Regions from separate parts of the Undibacterium sp. Di26W genome, predicted to be linked through region 1. Evidence: predicted binding sites of a transcription regulator. Region 1 holds the regulator's gene; the other holds the start of a gene.
What was found. The regulator NrdR, encoded in region 1, represses ribonucleotide reductase genes. The targets are predictions, from matches to a motif close to CACNANATNTNGTG.
Positions count from the first base shown of each region.

Region 2: the regulator NrdR is predicted to act here: its motif matches at 1,678-1,691, upstream of ACO0LM_RS05160 (ribonucleoside-diphosphate reductase subunit alpha).

Region 1 covers NZ_JBMPOR010000008.1:6,312-21,728, reverse strand. The annotation lists gene ACO0LM_RS11690 (M16 family metallopeptidase) at 1-1,956, shown strand, start outside; gene ACO0LM_RS11685 (translocation/assembly module TamB domain-containing protein) at 2,147-6,337, opposite strand; gene ACO0LM_RS11680 (autotransporter assembly complex protein TamA) at 6,339-8,240, opposite strand; gene ACO0LM_RS11675 (ExbD/TolR family protein) at 8,251-8,694, opposite strand; gene tolQ (protein TolQ) at 8,711-9,406, opposite strand; gene ybgC (tol-pal system-associated acyl-CoA thioesterase) at 9,551-9,949, opposite strand; gene ACO0LM_RS11660 (SDR family NAD(P)-dependent oxidoreductase) at 10,107-10,859, opposite strand; ZMP/ZTP riboswitch at 10,992-11,137, shown strand; gene glyA (serine hydroxymethyltransferase) at 11,251-12,501, shown strand; gene nrdR (transcriptional regulator NrdR) at 12,560-13,012, shown strand; gene ACO0LM_RS11645 (energy transducer TonB) at 13,068-13,763, opposite strand; gene ACO0LM_RS11640 (type IV pilin protein) at 13,817-14,257, opposite strand; gene ACO0LM_RS11635 (pilus assembly protein) at 14,318-15,417, opposite strand, start outside.
Region 2 covers NZ_JBMPOR010000003.1:162,630-178,046, reverse strand. The annotation lists gene ACO0LM_RS05160 (ribonucleoside-diphosphate reductase subunit alpha) at 1-1,460, opposite strand, end outside; gene ACO0LM_RS05155 (sigma-54-dependent transcriptional regulator) at 1,974-3,419, opposite strand; gene ACO0LM_RS05150 (sensor histidine kinase) at 3,416-5,173, opposite strand; gene ACO0LM_RS05145 (PP0621 family protein) at 5,194-5,451, opposite strand; gene ACO0LM_RS05140 (cytochrome C assembly family protein) at 5,448-6,257, opposite strand; gene ACO0LM_RS05135 (sigma-54-dependent transcriptional regulator) at 6,362-7,714, opposite strand; gene ACO0LM_RS05130 (ATP-binding protein) at 7,800-9,632, opposite strand; gene ACO0LM_RS05125 (ABC transporter ATP-binding protein) at 9,788-10,585, opposite strand; gene ACO0LM_RS05120 (ABC transporter permease) at 10,587-11,405, opposite strand; gene ACO0LM_RS05115 (ABC transporter substrate-binding protein) at 11,481-12,452, opposite strand; gene ACO0LM_RS05110 (ABC transporter substrate-binding protein) at 12,685-13,845, opposite strand; gene ffh (signal recognition particle protein) at 14,286-15,417, shown strand, end outside.

The DNA of each region.
Region 1 (15,417 bases):
CCCCTGCAACCCATCGCCCCGCGCCTGACCATAGGCGATTACCGGCAGGATATTATCAAGAGCGTTTACAAGTCCATGATGAACAAGCGCCTGAGCGCGCTGACAGAACAGGCGCAACCGCCTTTCCTGGGTGCATCTGCCGGTACCGAACAGGTCGTGGAAGGCTATGAATCCTTCATGTCTGCCGCAGTACTGTCACAGTCAGGCATACCAGCAGCAATCAATGCGCTGGTGCAGGAAAAAAACAGTATCCGTCGCTTCGGTTTCACCATTGCCGAATTTGAAAGAGCCAAGAAAATCGAGGCGCGCGAATATGAAACCATGTACAACGAACGCAATAATTCACCGTCCTCCAATTTCGCCGGCGAATACATACGCAATTTTCTGCATGCTGAGCCTATCCCCGGGCTGAAAAACGAATATGCCTATTTCAAGGAATTTCATGATGGCATTACACTGGAAGAACTCGACCAGTACGCAAAAAAAGCGACGCCGGATGACACCAGCAAACTCATCTTCTATATGGGCTCCAACAAGGCCGGTGAAGTCGTTCCCGACACGGCTGAACTGCTGAAATTTGCCAGCCAGGCAGAAAACCGCCCGATACAGGCCTACAAAGAAAAAGAATCCCGCAGCGCGTTGATGAACACCCCGCCCACGGCGGGCCAGATTGTGTCTGAAAAAGAAAACAAGCTGCTGGGCCTGACTGAGCTGGGCCTGTCGAATGGCGTCAAGGTGATATTGAAGAAAACCGACTTCAAGAGCGACCAGATCTTGATGAGTGCACGACGCTTCGGTGGTATGTCCGTCTATGGCGACCAGGATTTCTACAATGCCTGGTATGCCAATCCCATCGTCTGGGAAATGGGCATGAGCAATTTCAGCGCCAAGGATGTGCAGGAAACCATGGCTGGCAAATATGCCACCGTCAGAACCTCGATCGACAATTATGCTGAAAGTTTCGGTGGCACATCCAGCAATGAAGATATTGAATCCATGTTGCAACTGCTATACCTGCGCATGACCAGCCCGCGCAAGGACAAGGTCTTGTACCAGTCTTTCATCAATACCCAGAAAGAACTGGCACGCAATTCCTCGGCCCGTCCAGAAGCCATTTTTTCAGATCAGATTGTCACTGCACTGTATCAAAACCATCCCCGCGTCATGCGCCAGGCCAAGGTCGAGGATTTTGACAAGCTGGACCTGGAACGCAGCATGGAAATCTTCCAGGACAGATATGGCAGCGCCAAAGACCTGACTTTCATTTTCATTGGCAGTATTGATCTCGACAAAATCAAACCGCTGATCGCCACTTATCTGGCCAGCCTGCCGACAACAGATATCAAGACCGGTTATCAGGATCTGAAAATTTTACCGGTACGCGGCGTCGTCAAAAAAGATGTCAAGGTCGGCAGCGAACCAAAAAGCATTATCTCCATCAGCTTTACCGGCCCGACTGTGTATTCGCGGGAAGAAAACACGCGCTTCCATGCCATGCTGGATGTATTGGAATTAAAGATCATCGACGTCATACGCGAAAAACAGGGCTTGATTTATAGTGGCGGCATCAATGGTTCCATACAAAGAATCCCGCAGATGCAATATGGCATAGACATCAATTTACCCTGCAGCCCGGACAATGTGAACAAGGTCATCGCCGCCATGTTTGCCGAGATACAAAAACTGCAAACGGCTGGCCCTTCGGCAGAAGATGTGAACAAGGTCAAACAGGCCTGGCTGCAAGACCATCAGGCCGACCTGCGTAGCAATGAAAGCTGGCTCGATCATCTGCAAACGGCAACCCTGTACCAGACTGATCCTGAATCCATACTGTCCACTGAAAAACGCATCAAGGCCGTCACCGCCAGCCAGATCAAGGACGCAGCCAATCGTTATTTCAATATGCAAAATTATGTGCAGGTAGTCTTGTATCCAGAAGATAAAAAAGACAAATAGATAGGATCTACGCAAAACCGCCCCAACTGCGTTGCAGCTCCTCTCCTAGGAGCCGCGTACTAAAGTACTGTCTTCGTCGCTGCGCCTTGTTGGGACAATTTTGCGTAAATCCTAATAAAACCAGACTTATGGAAGGGCCTGGCTTTTTTTGAGCCTGCAGATTACTGGTCACAGTCGCATGCACGATCAATCAATTGAACGAGAACGTATAGTTCACATCCACCGCCGATTCGGTACCGGTGCGGCCAATAATGCTGACCCTGCGCGTCAGTTGCCAACTGAGTTTGATGCCGCCACTGGCGTCTGCCAGACCACGTTCTATCGACAGCACCAGGCCAGGCATCAGGCGCTTGCCGACGCTAACCACCTGGTCTGTACTGGCGCTAGTATTACCGGTAGAACCGGCCACGGTTTGCCCGGGCAAGCGAGTCGTATTATTGGCGGAGGATGAACCGATGGAGAATTCATCAAAGCCCAGTCCCTGCACGATATCGCGCGGCACATTGCGGCTGCCATCGCCCCCGAATATGGCCGACGCGGCCGACATCAGCAAAGATGCATCACTGCCCGCCAGTTGATCAGCGCCACGGCCCAATACCAGCCATGACAGTTTTTCAGCATCCGGCACGGCAGGTTCCGACACCAGCCGGACTTGTGGCGCAGCGACCGTACCAACAATTTCCACCCCCGCCTCTACCGCCAGGCCACGGCGCAAGGCACGAATATTCAAACCGGGATTAGACGGTGGCCCCTGGAAATTCAAAATACCGCGCTCTATCGCCAGTTGCTGCCCATATCCTTCATACACGCCTCTGACGGTGCGGATGGAGCCGGTCGCCTGCAAGGGACTACCATCGATGGAACGCAAACGCAAACTGCCCTCCAGCCCGGTATCGAGCCCACGCCCGACAAACACAAAGCGTGGCCCCATGTCGAAGCTGACATCGACACGGGTTTTCAAACCTTTTTTCGGTGCGTCACTGTCATTGTTTTTTACTGCCAGTTTGTCGCTTTTGCGGGTCACCACCACATCGCTGGACAAACTCGGCGGTGGCATTTTTGGCAGTTTGAAATAGGCGCCATCGGTATCCACCTTGCCGTTCAGGCTCCAGATATTATTGGCTTCGACAATGTCGGCCTTGCCAGAAACCACCAGCCACCTGTCCTTGCGCTGCAATAAGGGGAAATGCTGCCACTGCGCCTGTATGCTGCCGGTTTCCTTGCCCATGTCGATATCACCACTGGCCTTGAATTCGCCTTTCTGTCCCACCAGTTCCATGCCTTGCAACAGCGCATGGCGCGGTACATTGGTGATCGTATTGGAAAACTGCAGATTGCTGACCTTCAGATGGCTGTCTTCAATTTGTGCATCCAAGCTGCCATTCGGTAACAATAAACCTTCAGCGGCAAAAGCGACTTCCAGCTCGCGCCCCGTCAGGTCAGCGCGGTAACCGGGTTTGCCAACCGTGCCCATCAGACGCGCATCGACATTCAGTTTTCCTTTGAGTACCAGGCCTGGGTTAATCCATGGCCCCAGCCATTGCAGGTCAGGGATGACAGCGCTGGCCTGGCCATTCAGCGCAGCCGTTGGTGCGATGGTCCAGGCACCGCCCTGTTTGCTTAACAAGGTATTGGCCTTGATTTTCCAGCTACCCAGGCGCGCGCCCTCGGCGTTCATGGTCAACGCCAGGTCTTCGCCATCGGTACCTGCGACCAGGCCGCCCACTTTCATCTGCAATTGCAAGTCGCGTATACCCAGAGCGACAGAATTGCCAGTGCCATCCGGATCATTGAAACGTAAATCACCGCTTTGACGCTGTATTTTAATCTCACCCTGTGCATGTTCATGCAATTGCAGATCCCATTGCGCGTTCAGTTTGAGGTTGCCGCTGACGGCATATTGTGGTCGCACCAGGTTGGCAATCTCTATCACCCTGACATCGGTGAGACGGCCCCTGGTTTTCAGCGCAGCGGGTGTCCATTCCAATTCTTCCAGCACCAGGCTGCCCAACTCACTATGCAATGTCAAAGCCCCCAGACGCACTGACTGCGATGACAATTGCAGAGGGGCGCTGCCTTGCAGTTTTACATCCGGCTTGCCATTCAGGTTAAGTGCCTGCAACTGGCCATTCCAGCTCCAGCCTTGCGCATTTTTTGAATCCGCCTGCATGCTGCCATTTGCACCCAGGCCAAAAGTCTGGCGATTCGGGAAAGTGCTTTCCAACGTGATGGTATGGGCGTCACGCCGGCCCTTCAATTGCAGATGCAGTTCGCTTAACTTGTCGGCTGCAGCCTGTGCTTTAAGCTGCGCTGGCGTTGGTGTTGGCGTTGGTGCCGGCGTTGACGCTGGTGTTAAGTTAGCGCCAGTCGGACTGACACTAAAATCAGGCAAATCACCGCCGATATGGCTTGCCACTATGTCGCCGTCAAAATTACCCTTGCTGCCATTGTCGAGGTTCAATCTGGATTTCAGTTGGGCGATAGCCCATTCCCGGTTTCCGTATTTAATGCGCAATTGCTGGGCCTGCGCATCCAGGCTGCCAGCGGGTTCGGCAAACCGGCCACGCAGGCTGACATCGGCCTTCAATGCACCACTCAGTGCCAGTTGCCAGTTACTCAGCAAGGGGTTGAGATTATTCAATTCCGGTGCATCCAGATTCAGTTTCAGCACATCATCCGCAGCACCCCAGTTACCCTGTCCCGTCAGGGTATTTTTTCCCCAACGCAGATCCATTTGCTTGACGCGCACTTGCTGGTCCTGCACCCATTGCATCTCAAGACTGGATTGCACGGTCTGTCCTGCATATTGACCTTGCAGTTGCGGCATGCTGACTTGCAGGTTGAGACGTGGTGAAATTTCGCCCTGCAAGCTGAAGGCAGCTTGCAGATTACCAGCGGGTGTGGCTATCCAGCGCGCCGGGTCAAAATTCGTCAGCCTGGCCTTGAGCTTGAACGCCTGTTTACCAGAAAAAGCGATATCTCCCGCCCCCTGCAAATGGGCATCTTCTGCCTGCAAATCAAATTTGTCGAGACTAAACAATTGCGTCACGCCATGGTAGGTGGCGTCGGCCTTCAGGCTGGCCTTGGCATCCGTCAGTTGGGCCTGCAATTGAATGATTTTGTCCTTGCCGGTCTGGGCAGAAAGCTTGCCCTTGATCTGGCTGGCATGCAGGCGCTGATCTATCTGTGCCAGGTCAACATTGGACAAGATCAGTTGCACATCCGCAGCCAGCTCTGCATTAACCCAACTCAGACGGGCATCCCCCTGCAATTTGCCATTGCCATTCAATTGCACTGCCAGGCCCTGCAAGCTGAGGCGATCCGCTTCCAGTTGCAGCCTGGCTGTCAGCGACTGCACTGGCAAGCCCTGTTTGTTGATGGCTGCTGCCTGCGCATTGCTGGCACTGACATCGCCGGCCAGCACAAAACGGGAAGCATTTTTGTCGCCCGCCGGTTTCAGCTTGGCCAGCAAACGCAAGTCGGCCTGCGGCGCCGCTGCCTGCCAGGCCGCAGGATTAAAATGCTGGATGTCCAGATTCAGTTGACGTAAATACGGTGCAGTAAAAGGTGTCAGACTGGCCTGCGCATGCCCCTGCAATTGCGCATTGTGCTGGTTCTGTTCTGCTGCCTGGGCTTGCAATGCCAGTTGCAAATCCTGCAGGCTGCCAGACACGCTCCCTTTCAATGCCAGCGCGGGTATGTCTTGTTGCACCTGGCCTTGCAGGCTGAACTGGCCATTCAGTGTATACGGGCGCAGGCTGGCCAGCGAAGATTGCATTTCTGCCCGCCCCCATGGGCTGGTAACACCCGCCACCAGACGGTATTGTCCGTCTTGAAAATGCAGGCTGCCACTGAGTGCGCTCAGCTCCAGGGTTTCATGCTGGGTGCCATCTACTGACAAGTTCGCCACATGCAAATGCCCCAGCGCCAGCTTGTGTGCATCCAGGGTAAATGGCAGGCTGAGGGTAGCCGGCAGTTGTGCCGGGTCTTTGCCAGGCAGGCTGGCAATGCGCAATGAACTGGCTTGCAAGCGTGGAATATCCACCTGCTGACGCCACAAGGCAGCAGGACGCCATTGCAGGCTGACGGCAATCGCCTCAATCACCAGCGTCTTGCTCTTATAACTGAACTTATCAATGGCCAGGTCATCTCCCACCGCACCCTTGACACCTTCAAATTGCAGGCTGCCACCACTGATTTTTTCTGTGACTGCCAGCAGGGTCCGGGTACCTGATTCGGTCTTGCTGGCCCAGGTAAGCAGAATAGTCAATGTAACGATTAGCAGCAGCAAAAACAGACAGGCGGACAACAGCAGACGCGCCAGCACCGAGCGATTTTTTTTGGTCTTTGCTACTAGCGTTTTTACTTCGGGTGTCGTCATGTCAGAAAGCGATAGCGATGGAAAAATCCAGCCTGAATTTTTTGGTCTGACGGCCAGATGCCAGGTCCAGGGCTATCGGCCCGGCGGGTGTTTTATAACGCGCGCCCACACCCATACCCTGGCGCAGATTTAATTCACGCCAGTTATCTGCTGCATTACCTACATCAATAAAAGTAGCCGCGCCCCATTCGGGATACAGCCAATGCACATATTCAGCACTGGCAGTCGCCATGACACGGCCGCCACGGGTACTGGTGGCGTTTTGTATACCCAGGCTTTGATAGGCATAGCCGCGTACGGTCGTGCTGCCACCGGTACGGAACAGATAGTCTTCAGGAATGCCGTCACCGCTGGTGGAAAATACATTACCCACTTCAGCCCGCACGATCACGCTGTCATTCTTGCGTACCGGTATCCAGCGCTGGTATTTGCCATAGACCCGCACGAAACGCTGATCTGACCACAAGGCTTTTTCTGATGCAGCCAGATCCAGTTGATAAATCTCGCCCTTGCGTGGATCAAACGGTTGATCCACGTCACGCCAGGTCCAGCCCACACTGGCCACCAGCGCCCGGTGAAATTCATCCGGGGTATTGGCGACGGTCAGTTTTTCCCTGACAATATTCAAGCCCAGGCGCTGTTCAAGATGGCCGCGCGTGCTGGTGCGCTTGACACCCAAAGACTGGCGATTGGTCAGCACACCGGATATATCTTCGCGCTCTATCAATACGCCAAAAGAATCCAGGTAATTGTTTTCACGCGGCGGTAAATAGATGTCGGCGTAACCCAATTGCCGACGTTGCTCCAGCCTTACCGCAGTACGCAAATCCCAGGCTTTGCCCAGGATATCGCGGTCACGATAAGCAACTTCACTGCGGTAGCCAGTATTGGTGCTGTAACCCAGGCCAAAACTCAGGTCACGTGCCTGCCGTTCAACCACGTTCACGTCAACTGGCACGGCAGCGGCTTTTTCCGGGTCCGGGTCTATGCCCACGGTGACAGTGGCAAAATACGGTGAGTTCTGCAAGGCGCGTTGAAAATCCAGCAGGCGTGAACGTGAATACGGTTCCCCCTTTTTGGGTGCCTGATAGCGGTCTATCAGCCACGAAGGATAACGCTGCATGCCGGTGACCCGTATCTCACCCAGGGTGAATACCGGACCACTATCGACGTCCACCTCCAAGATGCCACGGTGTTCATCGGCATCGATTCTGGCTTCGCTGGAAGTCAGCGTTGCCGCCGCATACGCATCGGCACGCAGGCTTTCCAGCAATTGAGTTTTGGCGTCGGTCCAGTCGGCGTCGCGAAATGGCTGTCCTACCGCCAGGCCCCAGTCTTCCTGTAAAGCACGTCTGCGCTTGAAGGTCGGTTTATCCCCGGCATCTATGGCATCGGCCATGGGGCCCAGTATTTTGATTGAGACATTTTCTATCAGCGTGCGCACACCGGCATCTACTGTCACGTGTATCAGTTTGGCAGTGCCCGTTGGGGTGTCGGTATTGTCGAGATTGTCAAACTGTATCTGCGGTGAAAAATAACCTTCGGTTGCCAGGATATTGCCAATGTCCTGACGCAATTTGCGTATCAGCGCTGGGGTGATATTTTGCGCATCGGCGCTGGCAGAAAATTCGGGAATATGCTGCCGCAGCAAATCCGCCCAGCTTGCTTTCGGGGTTTGCAATTGCAGGCGTCCACTGCTGGCCCTGACCACGGTGTCGGGATCGATATCGGGATTTTCCGGGGCTGGAGTGAGCGCCGTGACTGGCGCGGCAGTACTGGCTCCCTTGGCAGGCGGGGTGGGCGCAAGCACCGGTGTTGCCACCTGCTGCGCCCTGACCTGCCCTGTGCCGATCAACCCAAGGGCACACCCTATTGCAAGAGAGGTACGCAGTGTTATCTGCATCAGTAATCGCTCACTTGGTTGCCAGCCCAACACGATTGATGCCAAGTTTTTTCGCTTCCGAAATCACCTGTATGACTTCATCATAAAGCATGCCCTTGTCGGCGGAAACCAGTACCGACAGTTCCGGCTTGGCATCATGGAACTCGCGCAGTTTCTGCATCAGTTGCTTGCGGTCTTTGGCTTCTTCCTTGCTGTCCTGGCGGTTATTGCCGTTACTGCCTGCCTTGCTGTTGATGCTGATGGTGGAAGGTGCATCCGGACGCAGGGTAATTTCTATATAGTCGGATGGCGGTTGTGTCGATTGTCCAGCCGTCGGCAGGTTGATGACGCTGGGATTGGTCATTGGTGCACACACCATGAAAATCACCAGCAACACCAGCATCACGTCGATATACGGGACGACATTGATTTCTGCCTTGAATTTGCGTTTACGTTCGCCTCGCAGAGTACTCATGCTGACCTCTTTCCTCTTAGCGCGACTGACGCTGGAGGATATTCGAGAATTCCTCGATGAAGGTTTCGAAACGAATCGCCAGCCTGTCTATGTCATGCGAATAACGGTTATACGCCAGCACCGCCGGAATCGCCGCAAACAGGCCAATTGCCGTTGCGATCAAGGCTTCGGCAATACCTGGTGCCACTGCCGCCAGCGTCGCCTGCTGTACATTGGCCAGGCCACGGAAGGAATTCATGATGCCCCAGACCGTACCAAACAAACCGATATACGGCGACACCGAACCTACCGACGCCAGATAGGACAGATGGGATTCCAGCAAATCCATTTCACGCTGGTAAGACGCACGCATGGCGCGGCGTGCGCCGTCCAGCATGGCACCGGCATCCAGCGATGCCTTGTTGGCGGTTTTTACTTTGTGGTATTCGCTCATGCCGGCTTCAAAAATACGCTCCAGCGCACCGGTATTGTCACGGCCATTGCGACGGTTATTGGTGGCAGCGGCATACAAATCCACCAGATTGCCGCCAGACCAGAAATTGCGTTCGAATTCTTCTGTCTGCCCACGTGCTTTTTTAATGGCAAACATTTTACTGAAGATATAAGTCCAACTGGTCAGGGATACGCCCAACAGCAATAACATGACCAGTTGCACCAGGATGGAGGCATTGGTAATCAGGCTTAAGAATGAGAGATCTTGGGTAACAGTCATATTGAATCACATAAAAAACAAAAAACGTAAGCCTGATGACATGCTGCGTTCAGTCAGGCGAGTATTCAGCGGTATCCGATAAATTTGGATAAATTTGGACAAATTCAGGCACATCCTGACAAATTTAGGCACTTTTTGACAAATTCAGACAATTTTTGTCAGAACATCGTCAGGAATGGCTGCTGGCCGCACATTCACCTTGTCCACACATCCCACCTTGATTTTGCCGCTAGCCAACAGGCGTTCGCCGCACCAGGCCTGCTGTTCGAACTGTACCGATGCCCTACCCAGCTTTTCGACTACAACCGTCAGCCTTAGTTCATCATCCAGTCTGGCAGGTGCATGATACTCGACTGCCGTGGCTTTGACGACAAACATCAATCCATGCTGATCGGCCATCTGCTGCTGGTTCACCCCGGCTGCGCGCAACCATTCGGTACGTGCACGCTCAAAAAATTTCAGGTAATTAGCATAAAAAACGATACCACCCGCATCGGTATCTTCATAATAGACCCGCACTTGCCATTCAAACGCTTTGCTCATAATGTAAAACTTTGCGGGAAACTAGTGGACTGCAACAGCCCACTAGAAAAGTTATCATAGAAATCATCATTGTAAACTGCTTCTGCCAGGAATGACTGAAACCATGCCGATCTGCTATCGAATCAGCATGATTAACCTTCCCCAGGCCATCCGGCCGTCAGGATGTGGTGCGCTTGATGGTCAATGGACCATACCCCTGGCAAGTCGGCATCATTTCTATGTGATTGATGTTGACATGCGGCGGCAAAGTGGCAATCCAGTAAGCAGTTTCAGCAATATCGATGGCTGTCAGCGGTACCGTGCCCTCATACACCTTGGCTGCCGCATCGTCATTGCCACGATAGCGGACATTCGAAAACTCGGTGCCGCCACACAAGCCAGGGGCAATATTCGTGGCCCTGACCCCGGTGCCGACCAGGTCAGCCCGCAGGTTCTTGGTAAATTGATCCACAAAAGCCTTGGTAGCACCATATACATTGCCACCTGGATACGCCGTTGAACCTGCAACCGAGCCGATATTGATCACCAGGCCACTGCCACGGACCACCATGGCCGGCAAGACGGCACGGGTCACTGTCACCAGGCCCTTGGTATTCGTGTCTATCATGGTATCCCATTCATCCTGCGACGCCAGATGTGCAGGTTCAGTGCCCAGGGCAAGACCGGCATTGTTGACCAGCACATCGATTTGCTTCCAGTCCTGTGGCAGGCCTTCCAGGGCCAGGCGGATGGAATCCTTGCTGGTGACATCCAGCGTCACCGGCAATAAGGCCGCACCAAGTTCGGATTGCAATGCGGCAAGTCGTTCTGCACGACGGGCGGCGGCAATCACCTTATGGCCCTGGCTGACAAATTTTCGTGCCATTTCTTCGCCAAAACCTGAGCTTGCGCCTGTAATCAATACGATCATGCTGATTTCCTTCAATGTGATGGATGAATACTGGCATTTTAATGCACATGCAGCATTTCCGATGGGCAGGCATGTATTTGACCGGCTTGCACTTGCCCATTCAAACGCCATCACGTAAAATCCATGCACCATTTCGTCTCACGTGACTGGCGAAACGGCCGAACCTGCATCAGCAGGGTATGCGGAACACGCATCACACCGGCCAAAGATGGAGATCCATCGGGAAGCGTGAGATTTCGGAGTCAACCTGACTCCAGCCGTGCGCCTGGGTAGCCTGATGGTAAAAGCAATGAGGCTGCCCCCTATCCGTTTCAGACACCTCATTGACATCAAGCAATTGCTTAGTGATTGCTTATTAATTGTTTATTAACAGGAATAATCAGGAACCGCCATGTTTGCAAATAATCAAACCCTCGCCAACGTAGATCCAGAACTGTTTGCTACGATACAAAAAGAAAACGTCCGTCAACAAGAGCATATCGAGTTGATCGCGTCAGAAAACTATTGCTCCCCAGCCGTCATGGAAGCCCAGGGCTCCCAATTGACCAACAAATATGCCGAAGGCTATCCAGGCAAGCGCTACTACGGTGGTTGCGAGCACGTGGATGTGGTGGAACAACTGGCAATTGATCGCCTGAAGCAATTGTTCAATGCCAATTTTGCCAACGTGCAACCAAATTCTGGCTCCCAAGCCAACCAGGGCGTCTTCTTTGCGCTGTTGAATCCAGGCGATACCATCATGGGCATGAGCCTGGCTGAAGGTGGTCACCTGACCCACGGCATGCCCTTGAACATGTCCGGCAAATGGTTCAATGTTGTCTCTTACGGTCTGAACGCCGTAGAAGACATCGATTACGACGCCATGGAAAAACTGGCACGCGAAACCAAACCAAAACTCATCATCGCCGGCGCCTCTGCATTTGCGTTGCGTATAGACTTTGAACGTTTCTCGAAAATCGCTAAAGAGGTTGGTGCCTATTTCATGGTTGACATGGCGCACTATGCTGGCCTGGTCGCTGCTGGCGTCTACCCTAACCCGGTACCGTTTGCGGACGTGGTCACCTCCACCACCCATAAGAGCCTGCGCGGTCCACGCGGCGGCATCATCCTCAGCAATGACGAAGCCATTGCCAAAAAGATCAATTCTGCGATCTTCCCTGGTATCCAGGGTGGCCCACTGATGCATGTCATCGCGGGTAAAGCAGTTGCATTCAAGGAAGCGCTGTCTCCAGAATTCAAGACTTACCAGGAACAAGTCGTTAAAAATGCGGCCGCCCTGGCAACTACCCTGACTGAACGTGGTCTGCGCATTGTTTCTGGCCGTACTGAATCGCACGTCATGCTGGTTGATCTGCGTCCTAAAGGTTTGACAGGCAAGGAAGCAGAAGCCATCCTCGGTTCTGCCCATATTACCTGCAACAAAAACGGTATCCCGAATGATCCGCAAAAACCGATGGTCACTTCCGGTATCCGTCTGGGCAGCCCGGCCATGACGACACGCGGTTTCAAAGAAGCCGAAGCAGTGAAAGTCGGACACCTGATTGCGGACGTACTTGAAAATCCGCATGATGCCGCCACCATTGAACGTGTGAAAGCCGGTGTCAAAGCATTGACCGATGCTTTCCCGGTCTACGAAGCATAATTCAGCGACATAAAACGCCACTCCATGAGTGGCGTTTTTTAAACTTTAGGCGAACTCTATGAAATGCCCTTTTTGCCACAATGACGATACCCAGGTTATCGATACCCGTGTTTCAGAAGAGGGCAATGTGATCCGCCGCCGCCGCCGCTGCGCCGATTGCGATAAACGATTTACAACCTATGAACGGGTTGAGCTGGTGATGCCGGTCATCGTCAAGAAAAATGGCAGCCGTACCGAATACGAAACCGCCAAACTGCGCGCCAGCCTGATGCTGGCCCTGCGCAAGCGCCCGGTCTCCGCTGAAGCGGTGGAAACTGCCATCCAGCGTATAGAAGAAAAATTACTGTCCAGTGGCGAACGCGAAGTCATGTCCGGCCACGTCGGCGAACTGGTTATGCGCGAATTGAAACGCCTCGACAAAATCGCCTACATCCGCTTCGCCTCCGTCTACAAAAGTTTTGAAGACGTATCGGAATTTGCTGAAGCGATACAGGAAGTCAGGAAAAATTAAGCTGCAAAACAAGCAAGACCATTGCACAAATCACATGGAATGCCATGCTGCTTTATTACCGAATCACTTTCTTTGATACTTCAATAAATTCAAGCGGGTGAACTGCAGCGCTCAGTGATACTTCGATCACAAACTGGCTCTTCACGGCAACATCACCAATCATGCCCGGAGCAAACTTCATTTTCAAGAATTGTTCTTTCACCAAGCGGGTGGCTTCTGCTGAAAGTTTGCTCTCTTCAATTTCGATGTCGTCAACGTCGCCATTTTCATTGACCAGCACGCGCAATTGCAGGGGTTTTTCTGGAACCTCATCCATGACCAGGGTGAGGGTTGCGCTGGGCTCAACGTTATTCTGCACCTCTGGTGGTGTAGTCAATTCGTCAACGTGGTAATAATAGCTAAGCGAATCGGCGGTCTGCAACAAAGCCGGGGGACTCTTGTGTTGAACTTGCACTTCCCTGAACTTTTCCGCTTGATTATTATGTCGCAGATTATTTCCGGTCGGCGGGCGGGAGACAGCCTTGCGGGTATCAGGCTGCGACGTATCAGATGCGACGAAGTGAATTTGCAGGATTTGGGACGTATCAGCATGCTTAACGATGCTATCTACATTCCCATCCTGAGCGTTTTTACATAAGACAAACACCACCAGTAAGCCATGCATCACCAAAGAGAAAGTTAATGCAAAGACGGAGCGGGAAGTATCATTTTTTGTAATAATGTAAAACACGAAATTGAATTGCCGTGACATTTTCCTGCCTATTGCTTACGTCCTCCAGGCAGGAAAACATCCGTTCGTGCCCTCTATTTATTCCAGCAGGCTGCGGCACCACCAGTACCAGTTGCATCACGCACACCGGCGCTGGTCAGGGTCAAGGTAGCACAAGTAGTGTCATTGACTTGATCATTTGCTGGCACTGCTTGCAAAGTGTAGGCGGTTGCCGTCGGAGTACCAACAAAAGACAAGTTGTACTTTGTTTTCGATGAACGCGGTGAGGTGTTAAATGGTAGTTGCGCCGTCGTCAAGGCGGTTGTCCCATCTGGCATCAATGCGTAACTGTTTGTCAACGAATAATTTCGCTCCATCCACTGCTGCAACTCCATCAAATCGCCTTTGGCTGTATTCCGATTACCGGTCAAGACATAGTTCCGGTAACTGGGAATACCGACAGCAGCAATCACGCCAATAACGACAACCACGACCATCAACTCTATCAGGGTAAAACCACTTGAGGTTTTGCGCATAATCTATTCCAAATTTAAATGCCCCTGGCAGATCCAGGAGCTCGTCACAATTTATAAGATTTAACGAATTTGCCGCCAGGAAAACCTTACCCCTGTAACCGCACTTTTATTTAATTCAACTCCTGATTGACTTTCCGGAGGAGGACTGCCACTACCACTACCACTACCACCAGCAGTGAAACCAACCCTCACGCCACCAACTTTTACCACCGCTTTCTTGCCGCTGGATACCACAGAACTGAAATAAGGTATCCCCATTCCCACTGCCCCCCAACTACTGAGTTGGACAGGTGTGCCCGAAGTATTGTCTATTACCGCAGCGCCACTGTAGGCGTTAAAGATATTCACATACCCGGTACCCGGCAAACAGGCAGTGGCAGGTGTGAACGAACTGACCAGGACAATACCAGTATCTGCCGGCATGATCGAATTGACGATACTGCGCTCACCATTAACGTTCGGCATATCCATATACCAGCCCTTCTTGGTCGCAAAGTTGACCGCATTGGAAGATGTGGCTCTGAAAAAATCCCCCGCCGCATTTACTAAAGTTGTTGAGGTGATCGTTTGTGCCACCAGATCGGCTTTGGTAATGGGTGTCGCTGAGAACGTATCCGCGAATCCAAAGATTGTTTGCTGTACAGTGGTATTGTAATCAGCCCTTTCTATATATTTTCCTGTACCAAAAACGACGGCCCATGCACTAGGCACCAAGGCATGCGGCGCTACAGCAGGTGCCGATGTGATCGGTTGCGTTGCACTACCGGCAAAGGCTTTAGTCACTTTCCATGTGCTGGTTGCTGTATCCCATCTGATACGCCACATATTACCCTTCAGGTCACCAGCCCAGACCGTGTCTATCCAGCCATCACCCTGGGTTGCGATTGGTAAGGGGGTCGCAAGACCATTGTTTCCCAGCGAACCTTCAACTTCGATTTTGTTGATCACACTGCCATCATTGGGATTAAGCATATACAAGACTGCCTTGCCGTTGGTACTGCCAAAGCCGTTGCCAACAATGACTGCCCACTTGCCATTCGTTGTTCCGTCCGGGATTTTTGTAATCTGTAATACCTGCCCAGAAATAGGGCTTTGAGCGGGCTGATTATAGCTGTAGCCCATGTCCGTATCATTGGTGTCAGAGAATTCCCATTTGGAAA
Region 2 (15,417 bases), on a different contig from region 1:
ATCCAGTTCGCGGTATTCATGTCATGCGTACGACGGCGGTCATCGCCAGTGTTCTTACGCAGGTCGAGGAATTCCTCGATATCCATGTGCCAGGTTTCCAGATAGGCGCAAACTGCACCTTTACGTTTACCGCCCTGGTTCACCGCCACGGCCGTGTCGTTAACCACTTTCAGGAAAGGTACGACGCCCTGGGATTTGCCATTGGTGCCTTTGATATGCGCACCAAGTGAGCGTACCGGTGTCCAGTCATTCCCCAGACCACCGGCATATTTTGCCAGCAAGGCGTTTTCCTTGATGGCTTCATAGATGCCATCCAGATCATCCGCCACGGTCGTCAGGTAGCAGGACGATAGTTGTGAACGCTGGGTACCGGAATTGAACAGGGTCGGTGTCGAGCTCATGAAATCGAAACTGGACAGCAGATTGTAAAATTCTATTGCACGGGCTTCGCGATCAATTTCATTCAAGGACAGGCCCATCGCCACACGCATATAAAAAGCTTGCGGCATTTCAACACGGGTACCACGGATATGCAGGAAGTAGCGGTCATACAAAGTTTGCAGACCGATATAACCAAACTGCAGATCGCGGTCGGCGACCAGGGCATTCGCCAGTTTCTTTAAATCAAACTGGGCAAGTTTGGCATCCAGCAGATCGGCTTCGATACCTTTCTTGATGAATTTCGGGAAGTACTCTATGTATTCTTCCGCCGCATCCTGTTGCGCCACTTCCTTGCCGAACACTTCTTTGCGGACTGTATGCAACAGCAAACGTGCTGTCACCTGACTATACGCAGGTTCTTTTTCCATCAGGGCACGGGCAGCCAGGATGGCGGATTTATACAATTCTTCTACCGGCACGCCGTCGTACAGGTTTTTCAGTGTCTCGGCCAGAATCGCATCCGGATCTGCCAGCTTGTCCAGACCCAGGCAGGCAGCAGCAATCATCTTGCGTACTTCTGCCACATCCAGTGGACGCGCCTGGCCATCAACGATGACATTCAATTGTGGCGCGGCAGGCACAGCCTGGCCAGGAACACCATGCACGCGACGGCGTTCTTCCATACGCTTGGCACGGTACAACACATAAGAGCGGGCGACATCATGTTCGCCGGAACGCATCAGGGCCAGTTCAACCTGATCTTGCACATCTTCTATATGAAAGGTACCGCCAGCAGGCTGTCTGCGCATCAGGGCAGCGACCACACTGGCCGTCATCTGTTCCACCAGTTCACGAACCCTGGCGGACTCGGCACCGTGTCCACCGTTGACCGCCAGAAAAGCCTTGGTCATGGCGATAGCGATTTTGGATGGCTCGAAACCGACCACGGAACCATTACGGCGGATGATGCGATATTCGCTGTAACTGTTCAGACTGGCAGCAGCAGGTGCTGTCGTCGCATTCAAAACCGATCCCAGATCTGGCTTGGACAAAGTGGATATTTCAATAGAAGAGTGCATTGATCCTCCGGATGCAGTGTTATTTTTTTCCATCAGCGACGCTGCTTGACAGGCTCGCGGATGGTTTATGGGTTAAAACAGGTATTGCGCATTACAGTTCATGGCAGACAGTCGACTCGTCTTATCCGACCATTTTGTTCATATCATTTACTAAATCAATTGCAAATCAAGAAGGAAAATTGAACCAGAGCAAGAAAACAAACAAAATCACGAAAACCACTACATATAGTGTACAAATTTTTATTTGCCCTAATTCTAGTGCCGCATCCCAGCATATGCAACCGCTTTACATGTAAATAATTGAATTATTTTTTTACGCAATTGCGGGATAAGTGATTGACACAGGCGAAAAGCCCGCAGAATTGGCGGCTGATATGCAAGTGGGTACTAACGTGGGATGCTGATGCAAGTGGCATGATCAAGTGGCACGAGCAAGAGAGAACGGAGAACGGGCCCGTCAGCACAAAAGCTGGCGGGCAGGAGCACAGGTATTCAGATCAATGCAGGGATTTGTTATTCCTGGATTTTCAATTTTTGTATCTGATAACGTAGTTGCCTAAAACTGACACCCAGCAATTCAGCGGCCTGGGTGCGGTTGTTTTTGGTCTGGTTCAAGGCGCGCTTGATCATTTCGCGTTCCACGTTTTCCAGATACTCGGGAAGCGAGCAGGGTAAATCCGGCGCAGTAAATACATCGGCCGGAAAACCGGACTCCATGATGGGGCGGCTGGGCACCACTACATCGGCATCGACGGCAGGCAGCAAAAATGGCTCGGCCAGTTTTCTGGTACCACGCAGCGCCAGGTCGGCCACCTCGATACAGCCATCATTGGCAAAGGCAATGGCGCGTTCGAGTATGTTTTCCAGCTCGCGTACGTTACCAGGAAAGTCATAGCTGATCAGGGCATCAATCGCCAGTGACGACATATTGATGTCTGCGCCAGTGAGCTTCTTCAAAATGCTGGATGACAGTTCAACAATATCTTCCAGACGCTCACGCAAAGGTGGCAAATGCAGCTCAATGACATTCAGGCGGTAATACAGATCCTGACGGAAGCGCCCTTCTTCTACACATATCGCCAGATTCTGGTGGGTGGCACTGATGATGCGCACGTCTACCGCTTCTTCCACGGTAGCGCCCACCTTGCGCACGCGACGTTCCTGTATGGCCCTTAACAACTTGACTTGCATGGGTAAAGGCAGGTCGGCCACTTCATCCAGCATCAGGGTGCCGCCACTGGCGGCCTGGAAGAAACCGTCGCGATCATCAGCAGCGCCGGTGAAAGCACCCTTGCGATAACCGAAAAATTCGGCTTCCATCAGATTTTCTGGTATTGCGCCGCAGTTCACGGCAACAAAGGGTTTGCCCGCGCGTGCGCTGATGGTATGGATTTCCCTGGCTGCCAGTTCCTTGCCGCTGCCGGATTCGCCGGTAATGATGACCGGAGCCATGCTGCGCGCCAGACGACTGATCTGCAAGCGGACTTCCCGCATGCTCTGTGACTGGCCGATCAGGAAAGAATTGAAGGTGCTGGCAAGCTTGGCCGGTGCCGCCTGCTGTTCTTTCTGCACTTCATTGGTTTGCAAGGCGGATCGGACCAGTTTGCGCAACTGATCAAGCGCCACCGGCTTCGACACATAGTCAAAAGCGCCGGCTTTGAGGGCAACCACGGCGTTGTCGGCACTGCCAAAAGCGGTAATCACGGCAATCGGTGTGTTCTTATATAGTGTACTGACTTCCTGCACCAGTTCCATACCCGATCCATCGGGCAGGCGCATGTCGGTCAGAACCAGGGCATAACTGTGTTTGAGCAGTTGCTGCCGGGCGATGGCGAGGTTTTCGGCACTGTCCACATCCAGGCCCATTTTGATGAGCGTAATTTCCAGCAGTTCACGCAGATGCGCCTCATCATCCACCACCAGGATGCGGGGGCAACTCGCAGCGTCGTTCATACTCATGCACTATATCCAGAGAAATTAATCACAAAGCGCCCGCTGGGCTCGTTCTTGCCATCACCCGTTTCTTCAACGCGGTATTCATAATCCAGCAGGGCATGGTTGTTCAGGCACAATTCCCTTGCCATATATAAGCCCAGCCCGGTACCCATGCGTGAGGTCGTGTAAAAAGGTTCAAACAAATGGGCCCTGACATCATAGGGAATGGCCGGGCCATCATCCTGTATATGCAGTTCCTGCCTGCCGGTGGGATTGACGTGCGCATATAAACGTATGCTACCCGGTTGCCCGCTGGCATAGCGTATCGCATTCGATAATAAATTCAAAACAACTTCACGCAAATGACTGGGATCAAAGCTGACCTGGAAATTTCTCTCGTCCTCAACCGCGATCAAATCCGCAGCCAAGCCCTTGGTTTCGGCAAAATCCTGCACCATCACACGTAGTGTATTGATCAGGGAATAAGGTTCAACGTCAGGCTGGGCCTTGCGTGACAGCTTCAAGATGTCTTCGATCAGCTGATTCAGGCGTGACACATTGTCATCAACGATTTTCAGCAGGCGTGCAGCCTGCGGTTTGTCGCCGCCCAGATTATCCAGGTCTTCATTCAGCAGCGATGCCGCATACGAGATGGACGACAGCGGATTGCGCACCTCATGGGCAATACTGGCGGTCAGGCGGCCCATGGAAGCCAGTTTCAATTGCTGCGCCTGGTTTTCGATATCCGATACATCTTGCATGAAAATGATCGTATAAGTCCCGGCCTGCCCGGATATGCCGCCCACATTGACGCCCTTCACTGCCACAAAGCGCAGCTTCAGGTGAGTAATGAAATGCGGGCTCTCACTACGTTCGTGCAATTCGGGTTCTGTCGCAGCAGCCTTGACTTCGGGTCGCACATCATCGAGATAGCAGCGGATAGACACAAAGGAAATTTCTTCATCCTTCTTGCGGTCTTGCAGCACATTGCGGCTCTGCATGGAATTTAAAATCTCGACGATGGGACGCAAGGCTGAGATATGGGCCAGTTCTGCGCCCACCATTTCCTTGGTCAGGTTACCGCCCAGCATGCGCACCGCCGCCGGGTTGATTTCAAACATGCAGCCGGATTGATTCAACACCAGAATGCCGTCACCCATATCGGCAATCACCAACTGGTTGATGGCCTGCTGCATGGCCAGGGCATTCCCGCGCTGTGTCGCCAGGTGTTCCTGGCGTATCAGGTTATTCGCCAGGCGGCTGACCACGTACACCACGGCAAAATAGGCGGCACCATATAAACCTGCCTGCGACAGGGCGGTTCCTTCTTCCAGTTGCAAGAGGTGGTATACACTTTCCGACAACAAGAACAGCACAGCGATGGAGGTAAAAAAGAAGGCCCACACCAGCGGGCTGAGTATGGCAGCACCTGCCAGCGGAAACAAATACAGGATGCCAAGGCCACTTTTACTGCCGCCGCTGGCAAAATAGAGAATGGAAATAACGGTAATATCGACCAGTATCTGTAGCGTCAGTTGCCACATGAAGCGATGCCGGTACAAGAGTTTCAAAATGACAAACGCGACCGAAGCCCCGAAATACAGCAGGCAAATATCACGCACCAGCAAGTGCTCGGCCACCCAGATATCCCTGCCACTGCGCAGGCTGAGCAATACCAGCAGACTGGCGGCCACCACGATGCGCGACCCGTTCAGGGTCTGCAATGAGCGCCAGAATGAATAGCTGGCTTCGCCTTCCGGGATATAGGTGTCAGGCATGACTCAGCCTACGGTACCGTTCATGCATGGTCGGCATGCGCCTGCGAGCAATACACCTGCTCACCACGCTCACCACCATAGACTGCCTCGGATGCCGGCAGATACATCTGGCAATGGGCACAGCACACCATGGTTTCTGCTTTCGCGGCAGGCCTGCTGTCTGGTTGTTCCGGTGGGGGATTTTGCCTGGTCTGTGCCTGGTCCAGCGTCGAGCGGGCTTTTTTCTTCAGGGCCAGTACAACCAGGATCACCAGCACCAGCCACATCAGGAGATTCATGTCAGGCTCCTGTGCAGCAAGACTTCCAGCACAAAACGGCTACCTACATAGGCCAGCAGCAAAGTGACGAAACCTGACAGGGTGAAACTGAGAACGGTTTTGCCACGCCAGCCTTTCCAGTAACGGCCCGCCAATAAAATGGCAAACAGCAGCCACGATAACAGTGACAGCAAGGTCTTATGATCCCATTTGAACGCCACGCCCAGTACCTGTTCAGAAAAAATCACGCCCGACAACACCGTCAGGGTCAGCAACACAAAGCCAAAGATGATGAAACGGAACAGGATTTTTTCCATGGTCATCAAGGCTGGCAGGCGCTCTATCAGAGTCTGCAACCACTGGCGCTGCCTGATACCGCGCAATTTATGTAAATGTTTATCCTGCACCGTCATGACTACAGCGTGAAAGGCGGCGATGGTCAACGTGCTATAGGCCAGCATGGCCACAATCACATGCCAGGGGAACATGGTGGTTTTACCAGTCAGCGCGATCAGGCTGCCAGGGAAAAATCCCGGCAAGATTGCCATCAGGGCAGCATTCGGCATCAACAGGAAGCGCAGCCCTTCCAAAGCGAAATTGCGGTTTTCCAGCCAGCAGACAAATACCGATACCCACAATGCCGCAGACAGCATGACGGCAAACCCCACCCGCAGCGCATGGTCGGAAAAAATGGTCAGCCACAATGCCGCGCCATGCACCAGCCAGCCCAGGGTCGTGGCTGTACTGATCAGCAAACGCAAGCGTCCGGGCAGCAAAATGCTCAGTATATATAAGGCAGCAGCAAGAAAGGATAGATAGATTTGCATGGAACAAGTTTACACTATGTCTTGCCAAAAGTCGGATTAAGCACAGTAAAGCATGATTATTTCCTGCGCAAGAGCAAACCCGGCAAGCAAATCCGTCCGATTGCCTATTCCGCAGAAGCCAGATTAGACAAGGATTTTTGGTATTTTTTCATCTTGTCATACAGGGTCTTTTTGGGTATGCCCAATGCCTCGGCGGCACTTGCCACATTATTGCCGCTGCTTTCCAGCGCCGCCTGTATCAGGCTGGCTTCATAGGCATCGATTTTTTCCGGCAGGCTGGTGGTAGCACTATCCGGGCTGCTTTCCAGATGAAAGCGCTGGTCGGCAAATTCGGCCACACCCAGCACTAACTGGTCGGCAAAATTGCGCAATTCACGCACATTGCCCTGCCAGTCGGCCTGCATCCAGTGTTGCATCTGGGCCGGTGACCAGCCGGGTACCGGTTTTTGATAACGCTGTGCCGCCCTTTGTACAAAATACGACAGCAACGAGGGAATGTCTTCGCGTCTTTCATTCAGCCTGGGCAGATTGATGCTGATGACACTCAGGCGAAAATACAAGTCTTCGCGGAATTGCCCTTGTGCACTGAGCTTCAGCAAATCTGTCTTGCTGGCCGCAATCACACGGCAATCCAGTGCCACCGATTGATTGCCACCCAGCCTTTCCAGGCTGCGTTCTTGCAAAACACGCAGCAATTTTATTTGCAGATTCAGCGGCATACTTTCAATTTCATCAAGAAATACCGTGCCTCCATGCGCATATTCCAGCTTACCTATGCGACGTTTCTGGGCGCTGGTAAAAGCGCCGGCTTCATGACCAAAGATTTCACTTTCGAATACAGCCTCTGGCAAGGCACCGCAATTGATGGCGACAAATTCCCCCTTGCGACCACTGGCCAGATGCAATTGTCGCGCCACCACTTCCTTGCCGGAACCGGTGGCCCCGTTGATCAAGACATCCACCTGGGCTGGACCTATGCTGTGGATGAACCTGCGCACCCGTTCCATCTGGGCACTCTTGCCTATCAGGTCGGGTGTGCTTGCGTGACTGAGCCAGGACGATTTCAGCTTGCGGTTTTCCATGACCAGGCGGCGTTTTTCCTGGGCACGCAGGCAGGCATCCAGCAGACGTTCAGCCGCAAACGGCTTTTCCAGGAAATCATAGGCACCATGCCGCATCGCATCCACCGCCATGCTGACATCGCCATGGCCGGTAATAATAATGACAGGCAATTCATGATCGATGGCCCTGACTTTTTCCAGCACATCCAGACCGGATTTTCCCGGCAGGCGCACATCGGTGACGATGATGCCGGCGAAGTCCGCCTTCAGATGGGTATCGGCCAATTCGGCACTGGCACAGGCAGTCACTTCGAAACCACCAAGCTCCAGCGTCTGCGTGGTTGCCAGGCGTACCGCCTGCTCATCCTCTATTAATATAGCCAGCAAACCTGTCATGGCGATTTTTCCTTGGGCAAATGAAGTGGGTTGGAAAGCGTTTAGTGTTTTGTGTTTAGCGTTGAGCGTTGAGAGGCAACACCGGTCAGGATGACAGATAGACAGGAATACAGACAACAAACTCTGCCCCACCCTGTTCGCGGTTACCGGCGCTCAGACTGCCATTCATCGCCTGCACGATGGAGGAAGAAATAGCCAAGCCCAACCCCAGGCCCTGCCCCACTTCCTTGGTAGTAAAAAAAGGTTCAAATAAATGTTCTGCCACATGCTGCGGAATGCCCGTGCCGCTGTCGCTGATGATAATCCTCACCATATGCTGGTCAATTTCCAGTCGCACATATACTTCCCTGACCGGGCTGGCCTCCACTGCATCCAGGGCATTGCGTATCAGGTTGATCAAAACCTGCTCTATCCTGACAGTATCACCCAGCACCGTGGCTGGTTGTTCAGCCTGTATCTGCAAATGAACCCCACGCCGCTCAATTTCACTCTGCAGCAAGGACACAGCTGACTTGATGGCTAGCGGCACATCGACCACGGCAATCGCATTCGGGCTTTTCCTGGCAAAGCCTTTTAACTGGGCAATGATACTGCCCATACGCTCACTGGCGTGACTGATATGACCAAGATTGGCCAGCGCCTGTTCATGCCTGCCACGGCTCATGAAGGTAATGGCATTGTCGGCAAAAGCCCGTATCGCAGTCAATGGCTGGTTCAGTTCATGGGTGATGCCGGTCGCCATCTGCCCCAGCATCGCCAGTTTACCGGCTTGCACCATTTCATTTTGTGTAGATCGCAACAAATTCTCGGTCTGTTTCAGCTTGCGGTATTTGGCTTCCAGTTCTTCATTGGCCTGTGTCAGTTGCCGGGTGCGTTGAGCGATATTCAATTCCAGTTCATCGGCGGCCTGTTTCAGCGCCCGCTGTGCCAGGCGCCCTTCTTCCAGACGGCGCTGACGCTGGTCATAAAAAGCCGCAAAAGCCAGTGCAATGACCAGTATCAGGGTTACCAGCAATGCCGTCTGCAAGCCTGCCCGCAATACCTTGCCCTGATCCGGAAACAGCATCAACTGCCATTGAAGTCGTCCTATGGGACGCAGCAGATAATCATCAAAACCTTTTTGCTCGGCAAGCGGCAACTGCGCTATCGGCGCTATGCTTTTGCCACCATATTGCAGGGTATCTTTCAGGTTTTGCTGTACCGTCGTCGTCAGGGCTTTGAGGCTATGGTATTTCCATGCTTGCCGGTTGCTCAGGAACACCACACCCTGGTTGTCGCTCAGCGCAATCGGCTCTTCGCTACTGTGCCAGGCTTGTTCAAATTCATCCAGGCTGATCTTGACAGCGATCACGCCCAGGGGTGGCAAGCTGCCGCGCTTGCTGCCAGGCGGATAGACGGGCTGGGAAATAAAATAGCCAGGTATATTCGTAGTATTGCCTATCGCATAAAAATGTCCAGGCCGGGCAGCACGTATCGCCTCGGAAAAATAAGGCCGGAAGCCAAAATTCTGGCCCATATAACTTTGGCTGGTGGTCCAGTTGCTGGCAGCTATCGTATTTCCCTTCACGTCCATCAGGTAGATGGCTGCCACCTTGGCCTGCTCTGCCAGTTCTTGCAAGTTCTGATTCAGGGTCTGGATAAGGGCAGCATCCTTGCTATTCAGCAAAGCCTGGGTAGTCAGCGGCAGATAAGAGATAGCGAAAGGCAGGGTTTCGTAACGTTCGAGCACCGATTCGATATCCAGCGCGATGATCTGCAACTGGCGGTCACCGGCGAGTTGGATGTTTTCCTTGGCTGCCCTGGCAGCAAGCAGATAGCTGACCACCACCAGCAAGACTGCCAGCAGCGCGATACCCAGCATCACCAGGCGGCGCTGGCGGATAGTCATGCTGTTTGGATAGCTGGATGTCAGGTGCACTTATTCATCCATGCAAGGCTCAGGTGCCATGTCTGCAAATGAGGGTGTATTGAATGGGAAATTCTACACTCAGGCCAACAGGTAATCATTCTGCATCCCTTATTATAAGAGCTGGCACCAGGCAGGCAATCTCGCCTTGTGCCAGCCCTGCTCGCCTAATCTACCGCCGCCATCTTCAATTCATCATTGTGATGTCTTTGCTGCTCTTCCATGACCAGTTGTCCCAGTTCCCGCTTGAGCGCATTGAAGGCGGGGTCAGAAGGATCACGCAGACGGGGCAAGTCTATCAATAAATCCTTTTTCACCGTGCCTGGCCGGTAAGTCATGACGACAATCCGGTCGGCCAGGTAAATGGCTTCTTCTATACTGTGCGTCACGAAGATGATGGTCTTTTTCAGTTCTGACCAGATCCGCAACAACTCATCCTGCAGATTGCGACGCGTCAGCGCATCCAGTGCGCCGAAAGGTTCATCCATCAGCATGATGGGTGAATCCAGCGCCAGCACACGGGCGATTGCCACCCTTTGCCGCATGCCGCCGGACAAGTCCTTGGGGAAGCGCGCCCTGAAATCACTCAAACCCAGCATGCCCAATAAACTGGCGACACGCTGCTGGATTTCTGCCTTGCCCATGCCCTTGATTTCCAGGCCGAAAGCAATATTCTGTTCCACCGTCATCCAGGGGAACAAGGCATATTCCTGGAACACCATGCCACGATCAGGGCCGGGGGCTTTGACTATCATTTCATTGGCGGTAATGCTGCCGGATGTCGGCAGGGAAAAACCGGCGATGGCATTCAGCAGTGTCGATTTGCCGCAGCCAGAAGGGCCGAGCAGGCAAACAAACTGCCCCTCTGGTATCTCCAGGTTGATATCACGCAAAGCCACGACTTCCTTGTCGACGGTCTTGAAGATTTTATTCACGCCTTGAATTTTGATATGGGTTTTGTTCATCTCAGTTCTCCAGTCCACGGTGCCAGCGTAGCAAATAATTATTCAATTTGTTCATCGCCAGATCGATCCCCAGCCCCAGCATGCCTATGCTGATCATGCCAGCGATAATTTTGTCTGACCAGAAATATTCACGTGCTTCCAGAATGCGGAAGCCCAGGCCATTATTCACGGCAATCATTTCCGATACGATCACTACGATGAAAGCCGTACCTATACCTATCCTGACGCCTGACAGGATGTAAGGCACAGCCGCTGGTAACATCACACGCAGGAACATGGTGGACTGGCTGGCACCCAGATTACGGGCTGCCCTGATATAAATGCCATCGACATGACGCACACCGGCGATGGTATTCATCAGCACCGGGAAGAAAGCACCGATGGCGATCAGGAAAATGGCTGGCGGATTGCCCAGGCCAAACCACAGGATGGAAAGAGGAATATAGGCTATCGGCGGTATCGGCCGCAATACCTGCAGCAACGGGTTCATCCATGCATAGGCGCGTTGACTGGAACCCATGGCCAATCCCAACGGCAAAGCCAGGCCAGCCCCGACGACGAATCCCACCAGCACGCGGTACATGCTGCCCATGGTGTCACGTATCAGTTCACCAGAAAACGCCCAGGCCAGCCAACTGGTGGTGGCCGCATCACGCGCTTCATAGGGTGACGCATACTCTATCCATTTCTTGACCACCGCCACAGGCGAAGGCAATACCTGTGCATTGACCCAGCCCATGCTGGTCACCAATTGCCAGATCGCAATCAGAATGACAGGCACAATCAGTCCCGCGCCCATTTCACGCCATTTGAATTTCATGATTTTTCCTTCAAGAGTTGATGAGCCGGGGAAGCGTTCATATACATGATTCCCGCCCGGACTCAAACTGGTGACTTACTTGATGTTCAAGCTCTTCTTCGCTTGTTCCAGAAGATCGGTTTTCACCCAATCCTTGGCTACTGGTGGTTTGGCCATTTTGCCTACGCCATATTTCTGCATCAGATCGGTGGTGATCTGTATATGCTCTGCCGTGACGTCATATGTGTAAGGCGAGTTTTCTATGGCATTCACAAAATCTTCATGGCTGACCTGGCCTTTGAACATGGTTTCACGCACATATTTCTCAGCCAGCTCCTTGTTCTCGATAAAGGTTTTGGTGGCTTCAACAAAACAGCGCATGAATTTTTCTGCTACCGGGCGACGTTCTTTATAGAACTTCTCGGTCATGACCATGGTGCGTACCGGCTCACCTATCGGTGTGTCGTACGGCTTGATGATTTCATTGCCATAGCCCTTGCCTATGGCTTGTGAAGAGTAAGGTTCGGACTGCATGATGGCATCAATGTTTTTGCCCAGCAAAGCCTGGTTCAGGTCAGGGAAACCAAGATAGATGATTTGCACATCTTTGCCAGGCTGATCAGAATACGTCAGGCCATTTTGCGACAGTTCGGCTGCCAGCAAAATATCCTGGATACCGCCGCGTGTTACGCCGACTTTTTTGCCCTTCAGGTCTTTCACGGTTTTCAGGCCCAGATCAGTACGTCCCACCAGGCGCGCACCGCCCTTGGCAAAACCGGCAACCAGGTAAATCGGCGTACCACTGGCACGTGCAGAAATCACTGCCTCGGAAGAAACCGCACCGACATCCAGCTCACCCGCGATCACCGCCTGCATGGCATCGAGGCCCTTGGCGAACACCCGTTCTTCAACCTTGATACCGCATTTGGGTGCGATTTCCTTGATGTAGGACACGGCACCATAATGGGCGAATTTCAGGTTACCCAGTCTGACGACTTCCTGAGCCTGGCCAGTAGCGGCTAACAAACTGGAAGCAACAACACTGGCGAGTAAAATCTTTTTGAACATCTTTGTCTCCTTGAAATGGTGAATTTCTGATTTGATTTTTACTTACTCAGGATGAATAGCAGATATTGTGCCAGCTTATATCATCTGATAAATCATTGATTTTATTCACTTTTCGCTGCCCCATGCCGAACGCCAACGCGAAGTCCCGGATAAGCAGACGGCACTTGTCGGTGTTTTCGCACTTTCTGCCACCGCAAAAGGATGCATGCTGGTGCAAGCATCAACGACTTGCCTAGCGCACAAACTTGCCATCCCGTCCTATCATCGTCAATTCAACAAATTCGCTGCCGCTATGGTCGCGTTCACTATAAGTGACCGTCACACCACCCAGGTCTATCTTGTGCATGGATTCCAGCGCACGCACCATGCCCTCTCGCGTCAGCGTCTTGCCACTACGACGTAAGCCCTCCACCAGCACTTTGGCTGAGACAAAGCCCTCCATCGCGGCATAAGAGGCCGTCACGCCATGCTCTTTGGCGATGGCTTTGAATTCCTGCCCCAGTATGCTCGACACCAGGTGTGGTGCCGGCATAATCTGCGACACCATGATACCGATGGCCGCCGGCCCCAGTGAATCAATAAATGATTGCGAGGCATTGTTCGACAAGGTCATGATTTGTATGGCACTGCCTTTGGCGCGCAGGCTGCGTATGATTTCCGACACGGTGGTGGCAGAACCGACAATGACCAGCGCCGTGGCTGGTGATTTCATTACCTCATCCACGGCCTTGGCGACATCCGGCTTGGCCCTGTCATACTTGGCGATGATCGAGGGCTGCAATTTGAAAGTGCCCATGGCGGCGGTGAAACCAGCCAGGCCATCACCGCCAAACGTGTCATCCACATGGACGATGCCGATGTCTTTCAAGCCTATGGTAGAAAACTGTTCCACCGCTTTTTTGACTTCATCCTGGTATTTTGCCCGCACATTGAACAGGTAGTGATTCACCGGGGCGTGAAACACGGCCGCACCGGTGCTTGGCGCGATCAGCGGGATTTTATTGGCAACAAGGACCGGCAGGATAGCCTGGGTATGCGGCGTGCCGCGACTTTGAAACAGGGCAAAGACATGCTCTTTCTTGACCAGGGTTTCGGCATTGGCTGCAGCAATGGCGGGGTCAAACTTGTCATCCAGGATGCGTAACTCAATTTTGCGGCCATTGACACCACCCGCTTTATTCACCTGTGAAATATAGGCGGCGGCTCCGGCATTCATTTCCTTGACGGGGCCGGCGATCTGGCCAGTCAGGCCGACGGTCTGCCCTATCAATATAGTAGTATCAGTCACCCCCTCTTCCGCCTGGGACACGGCAGGGAACAAGCCGGGGATGAGAACAAGGGCGCAAAAGCCGAGAGCACGCGGCAAACGCCACGCACGTTGAAGTCGTTTCATGTTTGTCTCCTGATTGATGAGCAGCTATTTTTTATATGCTGTCTATGCTCTTATTAGCAGACTTCATACCACGTATAGAAATGAAGTCTGTCTACGGGATTTAACTCCCGTCTACATGGAAATGCATCCGTAGTTTCCCGCATGCGTGCGGAAAATCACACAAATTACATAGACACATTCTGAAAATCCAGAATTCAAAATTCTGCCGTCCCTGCCAAAAAGCGAAATGCCTGAGTGGGTCTTGATGATCAGGTAAAATGCCGGTTTATTCTTGCCTGTCTTGCAGACTATCACTGAACGACATAGCCACTGCAGCACTTTGTGCTGACAAAAGCTACTCTGTATGGTGATAGCCAGCTTCTTATATTATTAAAAATATAAGTAAACTGAAGCAGGTCATTGCATTCCATTGATTTTTACTCAAGATTTTTTAAGCAAACATGCTCGATAACCTTACCCAGCGCCTTGCCAAGGTCGTCAAGACCATGCGCGGCGAAGCCCGCCTGACCGAATCCAATACCGCCGACATGCTGCGTGAAGTACGCATGGCCTTACTGGAAGCCGACGTTGCCCTGCCCGCCGTACGTGAACTGATCGCCCGCGTCAAAGAAAAGGCCATGGGCGAAGAAGTGATTTCTTCCCTGACCCCGGGTCAGGCCCTGGTTGGCGTCGTCCAGAAAGAACTGGCGACACTGATGGGGGCAGATCTGGGTGAAGATGCTTCGCAACTGAGTTTTGCCTGCCAGCCGCCAGCGATTATCCTGATGGCCGGTTTGCAGGGTGCCGGTAAAACCACGACCGTCGGTAAATTGGCTAAATATTTGCGCGAGCAAAAAAAGAAAAAGGTATTAACTGTTTCCGCCGACGTCTATCGCCCGGCGGCGATAGGTCAGTTGCAAACAGTCACTCAACAGGTTGGGGCCGATTTCTTCCCGTCCCTGCCAACGGATAACCCGGTTGATATAGCTCTGGCCGCCCTCGACTACGCCAAAAAACATTACCACGATGTACTGATCATCGATACCGCTGGTCGCCTGGGTATAGACGAAGCGATGATGCAAGAGATTGCTGCCGTTCACGCCGCCGTCAATCCTATAGAAACCCTGTTTGTGGTCGATGCCATGCTGGGTCAGGACGCCGTCAATACCGCCAAGGCCTTTAACGATGCCCTGCCTTTGACGGGCGTGGTATTGACCAAGCTGGACGGTGATGCGCGTGGTGGTGCGGCGCTGTCGGTACGTTATATCACCGGCAAGCCGATCAAGTTTGTCGGCGTAGCTGAAAAACTCGACGGCCTGGAATCTTTCGATGCCACCCGTATGGCAAATCGCATCCTGGGCATGGGCGACATCCTGGCGCTGGTCGAATCCGCCCAAAAAGGCATGGATGTGGCAGCTGCCCAGAATCTGGCGCACAAGCTCAAGGATGGCGGCAAATTCGACATGAACGACTTCAAACTGCAAATTTCGCAGATGAAGAATATGGGCGGATTGTCCAATCTGATGGACAAACTGCCAGCGCAGATGCAGCAAGCCGCCAGTGGCGCGAATATGGACCAGGCCGAAAAACAGG